Regions from separate parts of the Providencia sp. PROV_01 genome, predicted to be linked through region 4. Evidence: predicted binding sites of a transcription regulator. Region 4 holds the regulator's gene; each other region holds the start of a gene.

Region 1 (3,221 bases), 280 kb from region 4:
TAGGATAATCTGCAAACTCAGACGTATTTTCTAAGTTAAAGCCCATTCGTTCATCGGTATAGCGATGCTGATATTGATTACCGTAGTGCGCGGTAACATCATCCGTTGTGCCATTACGTTGTTTAAATTTACCTTTTGTCCACCAAAGGCCTAAATTCATGTCTACCCATAATGAATCGGGTTTATAAGAATAGTTTAAAGAGGCAGTATCAATATCTGCGCTACCTAATGACCACTGCGGCATTTTCCCATCGAATTGGTACCAATACGCCGCTAAAACCTCGCCTGCTTTTTGTTCATGATGTCGGTAATTTAATTCAATACTTGAGTATGGGTTAAGATAAATATTAGTTTTTAATAATGTTGACTGACTTTCATAGCTGGTATTAACGACTTCTTGCCCAGGTTTAATAGGAGCATCTGTATTTGCGTATTTATGATAACCATTTTTACCGGCAAAGAAGTTCCCTTGTTTTCTATCACTATGAGCCAACAAAATGTCAAATTTATCATTTCGATATGCAACCCCAGTCGTGATAGAGCCATTATTAAAATGTGAATTCTTAACACCGTTTGAAACACGATACCCAGACTCGCCTTTTTCATCTGAAGCGATAGTCGGGCGTCGGTTATTATTGTAAATATTCCCCTTAAATAAGAAACCAAATTGGTCACCTTGAGGAATAATACTATTTGCTGATAATGTTTTTAATTTAACCGTACCTCCGATGGCTCCTCCTGAGAATTTACTCATCGAAGCCCCTTTTTCGATCTCAATTGTATCGATTAAATCCATATCCACATAAGTTCTATCTGTACTTCCTTGGTAACCACGCCAAGTGTTGGTTGATTGCAAACTGCCATCAATGATAATGGGGACTCGACCATTACCTTGTAAGCCTCGAATACCGATATCCAGTGCACCCGCTTCATTTCGTGCATTATTAACTTGCAATGAAGTTTCATTGGCAAATATATCTGAATTGGTCGTTCCTCTTACGGTAGAAATATCATTGGCGTCTATTTGCTTGCTATTTGACTTTATTTTGCTGGCTGTGACGAGAAGTTTATCTTTTTGAGTTGTGGTATTGGTTTGATTCGCTAATGCTGTGCTTGAAGAACATATAATAATTAAGCTAATTATGTTTTTATTTTGAAATATCATTTAAGTAATGCCTTCATTAATTAATGATGATTAGATAGACGTGAAGAAATAGCGTATAAAAGATGTGAGGATACATTTTTTATACTTTTCCATTTATGCATTTAAAGTAAATTTAAGTGCTATGCCATAGATGTAACTAGTTCGAAAAACCTTATTTATTGAATGGTTACGTACTCATTTCCCTTGTGAATATTATTAAGCCTTGGAATATACACCAATGATAATAATGATCAAGATCATAATGAATATCATTTGCATTATCATTAATATTATTGGTGTTAATTGACTTACCTTTATTCTTTAATCACATAAAAAAGCGACTGATATGAATATCAATCGCTTTGTATATAAAAATTGCGTGAATAAACTAATCTCGTAATGGCTGTTTTCTCACTGGCCTATCACCTGCAACATAATAATCTGCATCACTTGTGGGTAATGGAGGACGGTTTCGAATTTTATCGGCAATTTTCTCCGCGATCATGATGGTCGTTGCATTTAAATTCCCCGTAATAATCAACGGCATAATCGATGCATCGATAACCCGTAAATTTTCAATACCGTGAACTCGCCCTGCACCATCAACTACCGCCATATCATCATGACCCATTTTACAGGTTCCGCATGGGTGAAAAGCGGTTTCTGCTCTCTCGCGGACAAATGCGTCTAGCTCTTCATCCGTACTAATCTGTTTTCCAGGGCTTATTTCCTCTCCGCGATATGGGTCAAGTGCAGGTTGAGCCATAATTTCACGGGTAATACGAATAGCAGCACGGAACTCTTCCCAATCCTGTTCCGATGACATGTAATTAAACAAAATGCTCGGATGTTGCCTTGGGTCTAAAGATTTTAAGCGAACACGACCTCGACTAGGCGAGCGCATTGAGCCCACATGAGCTTGAAAACCATGCTGATTGACTGCATTACTACCATTGTAGTTAATCGCCACAGGCAAAAAGTGGAATTGAATATTTGGCCATGCAAATTTTTCACTGGTACGAATAAATCCACCGGCTTCAAATTGGTTACTTGCTCCAATTCCAGTACCTTTAAATAGCCATTCGGCACCGATTTTGGGCTGATTAATCCATTTTAATGCAGGATATAATGAAACAGGCTGTTTGCATTCATACTGCAAATACATTTCAAGGTGATCTTGCAGGTTTTGCCCAACACCGGGTAAGACATGGACAGGCGAAATATTAAATTCAGCTAAAACATCTTCAGGCCCCACGCCAGAGCGCTGCAAGATTTGCGGTGACGCAATCGCCCCCGCGCACAATAATACTTCTTTACGGGCTTTCACCACCGTAGGTGCCGTGCTCTGGCCTTGGTAATACTTCACACCAACCGCTTTTTTCCCTTCAAACTCAATGGTATCTGTTGTCGCATGTGTCACAATGGTGATATTTCTTCGCCCTTTCGCTTGGTCCAAATACCCTCTTGCGGTGCTAGCACGTCGCCCTTGTGGTGTGACTGTGCGATCCATCGGACCAAAACCTTCCTGTTGAACCCCATTTAAATCATCTGTTTTTGGATAGCCCGCTTGTACACCAGCTTCCACCATCGCATGGAATAACACATTATTGCCATTCTTCGGTGTGGTCACACTAACGGGACCATCTCCACCGTGGTAATCATTAGGGCCAATATCACGCGTTTCCGCTTTCCTAAAATAAGGTAAACAATCGAGGTAACGCCAGTCTTCTAACCCTGGTGCCTCTGCCCAACCGTCAAAGTCTAGAGCATTCCCTCGGATGTAACACATCCCATTAATCAATGATGAGCCACCAAGCCCCTTTCCACGTCCACACTCCATGCGGCGGTTATTCATATGCGGTTCAGGGTCAGTTTCATAAGCCCAATTATAACGTCGCCCTTGTAATGGGTACGCTAATGCCGCTGGCATTTGTGTGCGAAAGTCGAACCGATAATCCGGTCCACCTGCTTCAAGGAGCAGCACAGTAACATCAGGATCTTCTGTCAGGCGGGTAGCAAGAACGTTACCGGCTGAACCAGCACCGATAATAATATAGTCATAGACCATTGTTATCTC
Region 2 (3,221 bases), 2.8 Mb from region 4:
AAATGGCGACAACAATCCCTAAAATATAGAGAGAAAAGACCACACTAGCCCCATTTTTGCCAAAGAAAGCGGCAGCAAAAACAGCGAAAATGGCAAGCCTTGCACCACAAGACATAAACGGTGCCATTAGTACCGTAATGAGCCTTTCACGTGGTGCATCTAGCGTGCGTGCACCCATAATTGATGGTACGTTACAGCCAAAGCCGACAATCAACGGTACGAAGGATTTACCTGGTAAACCTAGCGCCTGCATGAGGCGGTCCATCACGAAAGCGGCTCGTGCCATATAACCCGAGTCTTCCAGTATTGAAAGAAACAGGTACATCATCCCGATTTGTGGTACTAACGGTAATACTGTATTAATACCACCGCCGACACCTTGGGCAAGGAAAATAGTGAGCCAATCAGGGAAGCTGAAATAGGCACCAACCCACTGAATACCATGAATAAATATCGCCTCAGAAGCACCTTCAAAGAAAGGCTGCAATGCCCCACCAATGTTAATGGCTAAGACAAACATCAGGTACATCACAAATAAGAAAATAGGGACACCGAGCCAACGGCTCAGAATAAATCTATCCAGTGATTGTGTTAGTCGATTTGGTTCAGCGGCGCTATTGTTAATCGCGGCATGACAAATTGTGGCAATAGATTGATAACGTGCGTCAGCGATGAGTAGTTCAGGCTCTTCGTTTAAGCCTTCTTTCAGTGTTTGGCGTATCGCCAGTAATTGCCCTTCAGATATTTCTGCGCGTTGGCGGCTATAAATATCTCCTTCGAGAATTTGTAATGCTAACCAGCGGCGTTGCTGATGGCTAAATTGTTGTGTTGAAATTTGTTCAGATAACGAATCCACTGCCTGCAATAACTGGGGTGGATATTCCACAAGGGCTTGTTGGCTATTTTGTGGATGTGTATCAATGGCTTTTTTCAGTTTATCGATACCAGTTGCTCGAGTTGAAACCATTGGGATCACAGGGCAACCGAGCTGTTTTTCTAATTCAGTAATATTAATATCAATATGTTGGCTTTGAGCGATATCCAACATATTCAAGGCAACAATACATGGAACGCCTAACTCAACTAATTGTAATGTCAGATAGAGGTTACGCTCTAAATTGGATGCATCGACAACATTAATGAGCATGTCGGCCTCACCACTTAAAATAAAGTAGCAGGCGATTTGTTCGTCGAGAGAGGTTTGTTCAGAAATGGTGGTCAAAGAGTAAGTGCCGGGTAGGTCAACAAGCTCGATTTTATGGTCATCGGTATGGAAGCGACCCACTTTTCGTTCAACAGTGACCCCTGCCCAGTTACCGACCCGCTGCCTTGACCCTGTAAGTTGGTTAAATAGGGTCGTTTTGCCTGCATTGGGGTTACCAATTAAGCCGATAGTTAATCGTTTCATAGTGTTTGCCAATAATAAAAAAGAAATACTTAAACGGTGGTCGCTTCATCTAGATTGAGTAGGGCAAGATCCTTTTTACGCAGCACTAAGCTGACACGGTGAGTTTCTATTTGTACAGGATCACCAAAAGGCGCCAAGCGCACCACTTTAAAGACAGAACCCGGAAGTAAACCGAGTGAGAGTAGTTTTTGTCGGTATGCAGGACTGATTTCTGGAGAGAAACCAAGTATTTTGTAACTGCATTGAGGAAGTATTGCCATAGTGTCTTCCTAATCATTTAATTCATAATGATATCGATGACAATTGTTAAAGATTACAATTGCTCAGGTAATAAGACTGCCAAACAAAAATAAATCTAATTAACAATGAGAATCATAATCATCCACTTTTTGTTATATTTAGCCTCTTTTTTCGTCAGTTTGACTTGATGTGGATCAACGAAGCATTGAGTTTGCGGTGTTTCGTTAGCAAAAGTAATGGCGGAGTAAACGCGGGGGAGAGGGTGGAATAATGTTCAATATATTGGTTGGGATAATTAATTACAGCGATTATTTTTTGATATAGGCATCACAATAAGTACATTGCGATGCCTATTAAAAAGTTAGCGCTTCTTGCCAAATGCAGCAGCAAGGGCATCACTCATGGCACTATTACCAGAAGATGCGTTGTTTTGGCGTGAATTACCTCTTGATTGAGGAGCCTTACGTGTATTTTTGTCCTGTTCTGGGGCAGCACGGCGAGGTGCACTGTTAGAATCACCGGCTTGCTCATCTAAACGCATCGTTAACGCAATACGTTTGCGCGCAATATCCACATCTAACACTTTGACTTTTACAATGTCACCGGCTTTTACCACTTTGTGTGGGTCTTCGACATAACTATTTGAAAGTGAAGAAATATGAACTAAACCGTCTTGGTGAACACCAATATCTACAAAGGCACCGAAGTTAGTCACATTGGTAACCGCACCTTCTAAAATCATGCCAGGAGTCAGGTCCTTCATGGTTTCTACGCCTTCCGCGAAGGTCGCTGTTTTAAACTCAGGACGTGGGTCACGGCCCGGTTTTTCCAGCTCTTTAATGATGTCAGTGACGGTTGGAACCCCAAATTGTTCCGTGGTGAAGTCGCGTGGGCTCAAGGCATTAAGTACCTGTGAATTACCCATAATTTCTTTGAGTGGCTGGCGGACAGACTCAAGAATTTTTTCGACAATTGGATAAGCTTCAGGGTGAACAGTAGAGGCATCTAATGGGTTTTCACCATTGGTGATACGTAAGAAGCCTGCACATTGTTCAAAAGCTTTTGGCCCAAGACGCGCAACTTTGAGTAACTGTTTTCTATCGCTAAACTGGCCATTTTGGTCGCGCCAGTCCACCACGTTTTGCGCAATCATTTTGCTTAAACCGGCAACCCGAGTCAGTAAGGCAACAGAAGCGGTATTTAAGTCAACACCAACGGAGTTTACACAGTCTTCGACGACCGCATCGAGCTTACGCGCTAATTGCGTCTGGCTGACATCATGCTGATATTGGCCAACCCCAATGGATTTAGGGTCAATTTTCACCAATTCAGCCAACGGGTCTTGTAGGCGGCGGGCAATTGATACGGCACCACGTAAAGACACATCTAAGCTTGGAAATTCCAGCGCTGCAAGTTCAGAAGCGGAATAAACAGAAGCGCCAGCTTCGCTAACAATCACTTTCTGTGCCGTTACTTCTGGGTACTGTTTTTGTACTTCAGCAAAGAAACGTTCCGTTTCGCGAGAAGCGGTCCCGTTACCTATCGCTACTAATTCGACATTGTGTTTTTGGCA
Region 3 (3,221 bases), 1.6 Mb from region 4:
CTGCTTTTTTATGTGCTTTATTTTCAGTTTTTACCCAATCATAACGTGCACCAACGACCCCAATCCATTTGCTATCAAGCTTTGTTTGGTATTGTGAATAAATACTAGCTTGTGTTTTATCAATAGTGCGATGAATGTTATTTGATGGGTCAAGTGGGGTATAGTGCCCATAAACTGGCTTCCAAGGGTTAATTTTACCAAAAGCATAATTATCCTGTTCATCGCCTTTGGTTTGATGATATTGGAATTCAATACCCGCAAGTAAGGTATTTTCAAACCGCTCACTATCCCATTCACCGACGATATTGTTATCAAAACTAAAACTTTGGTTTTTACCATCGCGAAAAACAATACCTTGCCCCAATTCCTGCACGGTAGGGTCTGCATTAAAGAAAGCATAAACACTTCTGAGTGTTAGGTCGTTGTAACCATAATTTACACGCTGCGCAAAACGCCACTCATCATTAAATTGATGTTCTAATAAATAACCCACTGAGAACTGAGTCCGCTTGTATTTATCGTAATCAGGCTCACCTAAATTGGTTGATGGCTTAATTTTACCGTAATTAGAGTGAATTAATGTTCCCGCCGCTGGGAAAAAAGGATTCGTGGGCGTACCATCATCGTGCAGATACGTTCCCATTAACGTAAGTACAGTCTGATCAGACAAGTCAAATGCCGCACTTGGCGCCAGATAAATACGTTTATTATCCGTGCCTTTGAGTTCCCCATCCGATTTTTTCATCGTTCCCACTAAACGGTAGCGGGCACCTGCATCGGCTGATGCTGTAGAAAGATCAAAGCCTAGCGCTTGATGATCGTTATTACCCGCTTCTAAAAATATTTCATTTTTAGCATTAATAGATGGCTTTTTCGTTACTAAGTTAACAGCGCCTCCAGGAGTGGATTCGCCAAAGAGAACGGCTGATGACCCCTTCACGACTTCAATACTTTCCAACCCATAAGGCTCAAGCAACCAAGTATAGTAGCCATCTCGATATAACCGGCTATTATCTAAATAGGTTGCGGCATCAAAACCACGAACTTTGAACCAATCAGTATCATTATCAGCCCCGTAAGGCTGTGCAACAACCCCCGAAGTATAACGAAGTGCTTCATCAATTTTTTGCGGAGCATGTATAGTCAAATCTTGTTCCGTAATAATCGAAACAGATTTTGGCGTTTCTTGCAGCGCAGTATTCACTTTGAGTGCTTGTGCACTGACAACGAAAGAGTCTTGTTTGTCGCTATTTTGTTCATTTGCCATGGATTGGTTTTGAACAGCCAGCGCTAACAAGGTGAAAATGGCAACCTGATGTAAACGAAATAAACCTAAATTTTTCACAAAATAGTTCCAATGATAATAATAATAAGTCTCAGTATTATTCCTAAAAATAAGTCAAATTAAAATCAATTTGGCATATTTACTTATAACAAATAGTTATTAAAAAAATCAATTTAGATACAATTAACCATACATAAAGAAGGGAGATTATTCAGCGAGAATAACGAAAATGATTTCGATACTAATGTTAGGTCATTATTTAAGTTAATAAATGCAAAAAATAAGGCGGGAGTGTTCCTTCCCGCCTAGTGCTATCATTTACTTATCAGGTTGTTAGAAATATTGCACTACCAGAACAGCGCATATAGCACACATAAGATAACCATAATTGCGTAGGATGCGATATTGAAACCTGTCGACGTTTTAAAGGTCTCGGACGTTAAAATAATCGCCCCCTCACAGTCATCTTCTTTTGCCGTTGTCAGGCTAATTAAACCAATCACGACTGCAGTAAAGAAGAAGGTGTACATCATTTGGTCAAGGAATGGCATACCTAACGGCATCAGTTTTAAGAATAGCGCAAACGGAATTGAGAGCAGCACACCGATAATCGCACCTTTTGCATTGGTTTTCTTCCAAAATAAGCCTAGTAAGAATACCGCTAAAATACCAGGGCTAACTAACCCCGTATACTCTTGAATATATTGAAAAGCTTGCCCAATGTTACCTAATAATGGTGCGATAAAACATGCCACAATTAACGCAACAACTGCACTAATCCGGCCGACATTCACTAGCTTATGATCCGCGGTTGATGGAGCAATGTATTCTTTGTAGATATCCATGGTGAAAATAGTTGCCACTGAGTTCAACATGGAAGCTAAAGAAGAAACGATAGCTGCAGCTAATGCCGCAAATACGACCCCTTTAGCGCCGACAGGTAAGAATTGAGTTAACCATGGGTAGGCTTTGTCCGCTTGGGCCAGTGTAGGCATATGCTCTTGTGCCATTGTTCCTAATCCCGCCAGTAATGCAGGGTCAGAAACAATCACAAATGCAGCAATACCCGGTACAACAACAAGGATTGGGACAATCAGTTTGAGAAATGCCGCAAAAACCAAGCCTTTTTGCGCTTCATTAATTGATTTGGCCGCTAATGCACGTTGAATAATATATTGGTTGAAGCCCCAGTAATATAAATTGGCAACCCATAGTCCGCCAATTAATACGGCAATACCGGGTAAATTGCTAAATTGCGGGTTGTCTTGGCTTAAAATCATTTCAAAATGTGCAGGCGCTTCACTTGCCATACGGCTCATACCCGCGAATAAACCCGCATCACCACCAATATAGCTCACCGCCATTATTGTGGTTAAAAAACCGCCTAAAATTAAAAAGAAAACTTGTACGACATCCGTCCACGCAACCGCAGATAGCCCGCCATAAAGAGAGTAAATCACTGCAAATAATGCTAAACCAAAAATAGCATAATGCATTGGAATGCCTAGGATTGTCTGTAATGCTAACGACCCTAAATAGAGAACTGAAGTTAAATTAACAAAGATAAATAATGCTAACCAGAATACGGCTAAAATCGTTTTTAACGTTTTATTAAAGCGTTTTTCAACAAATTCTGGAATGGTAAAAATACCTTTATCAATAAATACGGGCATAAAGTATTTTGCGACAATAATCAGAGTTAGTGCTGCCATCCATTCATAGGATGCGATGGCCAAACCAATTGAAAAGCCAGAGCCGGACATACCAATAAACTGCTCTGCAGAGATATTTGCCGCAATCAGTGAAGAACCTATCGCCCACCAAGGTAATGTTTTTCCTGCCAGAAAATAGTCTTTTGTACCTTTTTTTTGTCCTTTTTTATCTCGAGAAACCCAAAGACCCACACTAATAATGATAAGCACATACAGAATGAATA
Region 4 (3,221 bases):
GGGTTTTTAACTTGTGCTTGGCCAGATAAAATTCCCCCTTTTTTAATTGATAAACTACTGTAATGGATAGTACCGTGGATTTCCCCATTATTTTCAATACAAATAGTATCAGATAAGCATTCACCTTCAATACGACCATTAACCACCAGTTCTTTGCAGGTGATATTTCCCGTAACTTGGCCGTTTAACATAACTTTAACCGTATTTTCTTTTCCTGTTATATTTCCAATGACTTTCCCATAGATATGCACTTGCTCATTAGACGTAATATTTCCTTCAAAAATAACGTCCCTAGAGATAATCGTATTCGATTTTTCTTCACTAATAGTCGGAGTTGACAGTGTTATTTGTTCTTCTATTTTTGTAGTCACTTCAGGCTCATTACTTATAGAAGGGGACGTCGCTGTAGGCGTGGGCTTGTTTTGTCTTTTGGTGAACATTTTACTTACCTTTTTTTGATTGAAGTATACGATCAAGAACAGTATTGATAATACAAACGAAAATAAGGTGATAGACGAATAGCTAAAAAACCACCCTATTAAAGTAAGAAACCAGAAGAAAAAACTTGTATTGAGAAAAAGATAGTTTTTTTTCATCAGTTAATCTCTTACAAATTACTAAAGTACTCAATTAGTTTAGTCAATAAATGTAATTACGCATTTAAATGATGATTTAACGTTATGACTACATTTGGATCATTAACTCTCTAATTTGGAGTTGAAATTATAGTAAGGTAATTAAATAATTTTAAATAGTATGAAGTGTTTGGAATCATCTATGATGTTATTTATATACCACTTTGATATGTAAAGTATTATTCTAGATAACGGAATATATTTATCTCTGAAATAATATAAGGGTTTTGATTTGAATTGCAACTATTATAGTTTTTATAAAAATCTTGCATTGTTGCTAAAATACAGTGATAAATAATTGTGTTTAAGTTACTTACTAGCAATTATCACTAATCGAGTAAAAAAGGGAATATTAATACTTAAAATAAAAAACCCCGATAAAATTGTATTATCAGGGTTTTGGCATTTTTAACCATGATGTTTCATCAACGATGGTTGAATACTATTACTCTTTTGCTTCGTGTGCGTCAGCATTGTCACGGCAATCACCATCTGCGCAATGACCATATAGATATAAACTATGGTTAGATAGTTTAATGCCATGGCGAGCAGCGATATTCTTTTGGCGGGTTTCAATGGATTCGTCAGTAAACTCAATCACTTTTCCACAATCTAAACAGATTAAATGGTCATGGTGATGCTGCTGAGTTAGTTCGAATACAGATTTACCCCCCTCGAAGTTGTGACGGGTTACGATACCGGCATCATCAAACTGGTTTAACACGCGGTATACAGTTGCTAACCCGATCTCTTCACCCATATCGATCAGCTTTTTATAGAGATCTTCCGCACTGACGTGGTGGCACTCAGGCTCTTGAAGTACTTCCAAAATTTTTAATCTTGGAAGAGTGACTTTGAGTCCAGCATTTTTCAATGCTTTATTGTTGTCTGTCATGCGGGTTTGTCCTGTATCTTAAATCATAAATTTAACAATAATGAGACATTTTTAACATCAATACAGTTGTCTTCTAAACTGATTTACAATTATAGGCATGGAAAATAAAAATAGAAACCATGCATTGTCTCATTATTTTGATAATCTCTTGAGAACCTATCCTATTAGGATACCTTATCGGTTATTTTAGACTACGCCACTGGCTTTGGGGTTCATTTTGTGTAAGACAGTGGTGTAATCTATGGGTAAGGGTTCTTTATGTAGTCTATCAGCCTAAAATTTCAGCTAAAGACATTTCTTCAGAGATTTGTTTTACCCATGCATCAACACGTTCATCAGTTAGCTCAGGTTGACGATCTTCATCAATAGCTAAACCAATAAAATGGTTGTCATCTGCCATGCCTTTGGATACTTCAAAGTGATAACCTTCTGTTGGCCAGTGACCAACAATAACAGCACCACGTGGTTCGATAATATCGCGGATCGTACCCATAGCATCACAGAAATATTCAGCGTAGTCTTCTTGGTCTCCACAACCAAATAAGGCGACAAGTTTACCTTCGAAATCAATCTCTTCGAGAGTAGGGAAGAAATCATCCCAGTCACATTGGGCTTCACCATAATACCAAGTTGGAATACCAAGAAGTAGAATGTCAAAAGCTTCAATATCTTCTTTGCTGCATTTCGCGATATCGTGAACTTCTGCTACATCTTTGCCTAATCTTTCTTGGATCATTTTGGCAATATTTTCTGTGTTACCTGTGTCACTTCCGAAGAAAATGCCTATGACTGCCATAAAGTGATTAACCTCTTGTTTTTCTAAGAGAGCTAGAGGTGAAAATTCGCCTTCTATAGCCCGTTTAGAACGAAAATAGATAGAATATTACGCCTTATTTTGGCGAAAAAATGTTGCTAAGTCTGTCAAATTTGTGTGATTTATCAAGATAACGTTACTTGAGTATTGATGTATCAACATGTTCAAGTTGTGACATCAAAATTTCTTCGATCAATTCACTACGGCTTATATTTTTATCTTCAGCTAACTGATTCAATACCGCGACAGCGTCTTCGTTCAGTTTCAATTCAACTCTGCGCAATCCCTTCACTTTATCTCGTTTCAGTTGGTTGCGTTTGTTGATCCTCAGTTGTTCATCCCGTGATAGCGGGCTTGTTTTAGGTCGCCCAGGCCTTCGTTCCTCAGCGAACAAATCTAGTGTCGTTCGATCCGTTTGTTCTTTTGCCATGTCTATAACTGCTAAAAGGGTGTGCCAGTAATTCAGCGCGCCATGATACCCTAGCTAATCCCCTTGTGCTATAGCTTCATCAATGATGATTGGGTTTAATTGATTGTAAAATGAGCGCTTTTGGTAAAAAAGCACCACTTGCTATAAGCGTGATGCTTTTTTATTCGTATTATTGTGTCTGCTGGTGCCATAAATTGGCGTATAAACCATTTGATTTGAGTAAGTTTTCGTGGGTATCCATCTCGTGTACTTCTCCTTGGCAAATCACACATATCCTATCAGCGTGCATAATCGTATTTAGCCGATGAGCAATGCTAATGACGGTTCTTCCTTGAGTAATTAATGGCATATTCTCCATAATGGCGGCTTCTGACTCGTAATCGAGTGCAGAAGTGGCCTCATCGAGAATTAAGATATCGGGTTCGGTGAGTAATGCACGCGCAAGTG

What was found. Region 4 encodes Fur, which represses iron uptake genes when iron is present. Its sites were predicted from a motif close to ATAATAATGAGAACNACTATCAA; they were not measured.
Region 1: ACU696_RS15375 (TonB-dependent receptor domain-containing protein) is a predicted target of Fur. The motif match lies at 1,407-1,429, and genes of this name have one in related genera.
Region 2: feoA (ferrous iron transporter A) is a predicted target of Fur. The motif match lies at 1,768-1,790, and genes of this name have one in related genera.
Region 3: ACU696_RS08855 (TonB-dependent siderophore receptor) is a predicted target of Fur. The motif match lies at 1,364-1,386, and genes of this name have one in related genera.

The regions. Positions count from the first base shown of each region.
Region 1 covers NZ_JBRFKD010000002.1:3,151,854-3,155,074, forward strand. Annotated here, with positions in the region: gene ACU696_RS15375 (TonB-dependent receptor domain-containing protein) at 1-1,165, opposite strand, end outside; gene betA (choline dehydrogenase) at 1,533-3,212, opposite strand.
Region 2 covers NZ_JBRFKD010000002.1:602,621-605,841, forward strand. Annotated here, with positions in the region: gene feoB (Fe(2+) transporter permease subunit FeoB) at 1-1,408, opposite strand, end outside; gene feoA (ferrous iron transporter A) at 1,438-1,668, opposite strand; gene ACU696_RS03550 (Tex family protein) at 2,010-3,221, opposite strand, start outside.
Region 3 covers NZ_JBRFKD010000002.1:1,830,178-1,833,398, reverse strand. Annotated here, with positions in the region: gene ACU696_RS08855 (TonB-dependent siderophore receptor) at 1-1,345, opposite strand, end outside; gene ACU696_RS08850 (sodium/sugar symporter) at 1,633-3,221, opposite strand, start outside.
Region 4 covers NZ_JBRFKD010000002.1:3,431,612-3,434,832, reverse strand. Annotated here, with positions in the region: gene ACU696_RS16780 (bactofilin family protein) at 1-440, opposite strand, end outside; gene fur (ferric iron uptake transcriptional regulator) at 1,081-1,530, opposite strand; gene fldA (flavodoxin FldA) at 1,799-2,326, opposite strand; gene ybfE (LexA regulated protein) at 2,481-2,774, opposite strand; gene ACU696_RS16760 (type I secretion system permease/ATPase) at 2,944-3,221, opposite strand, start outside.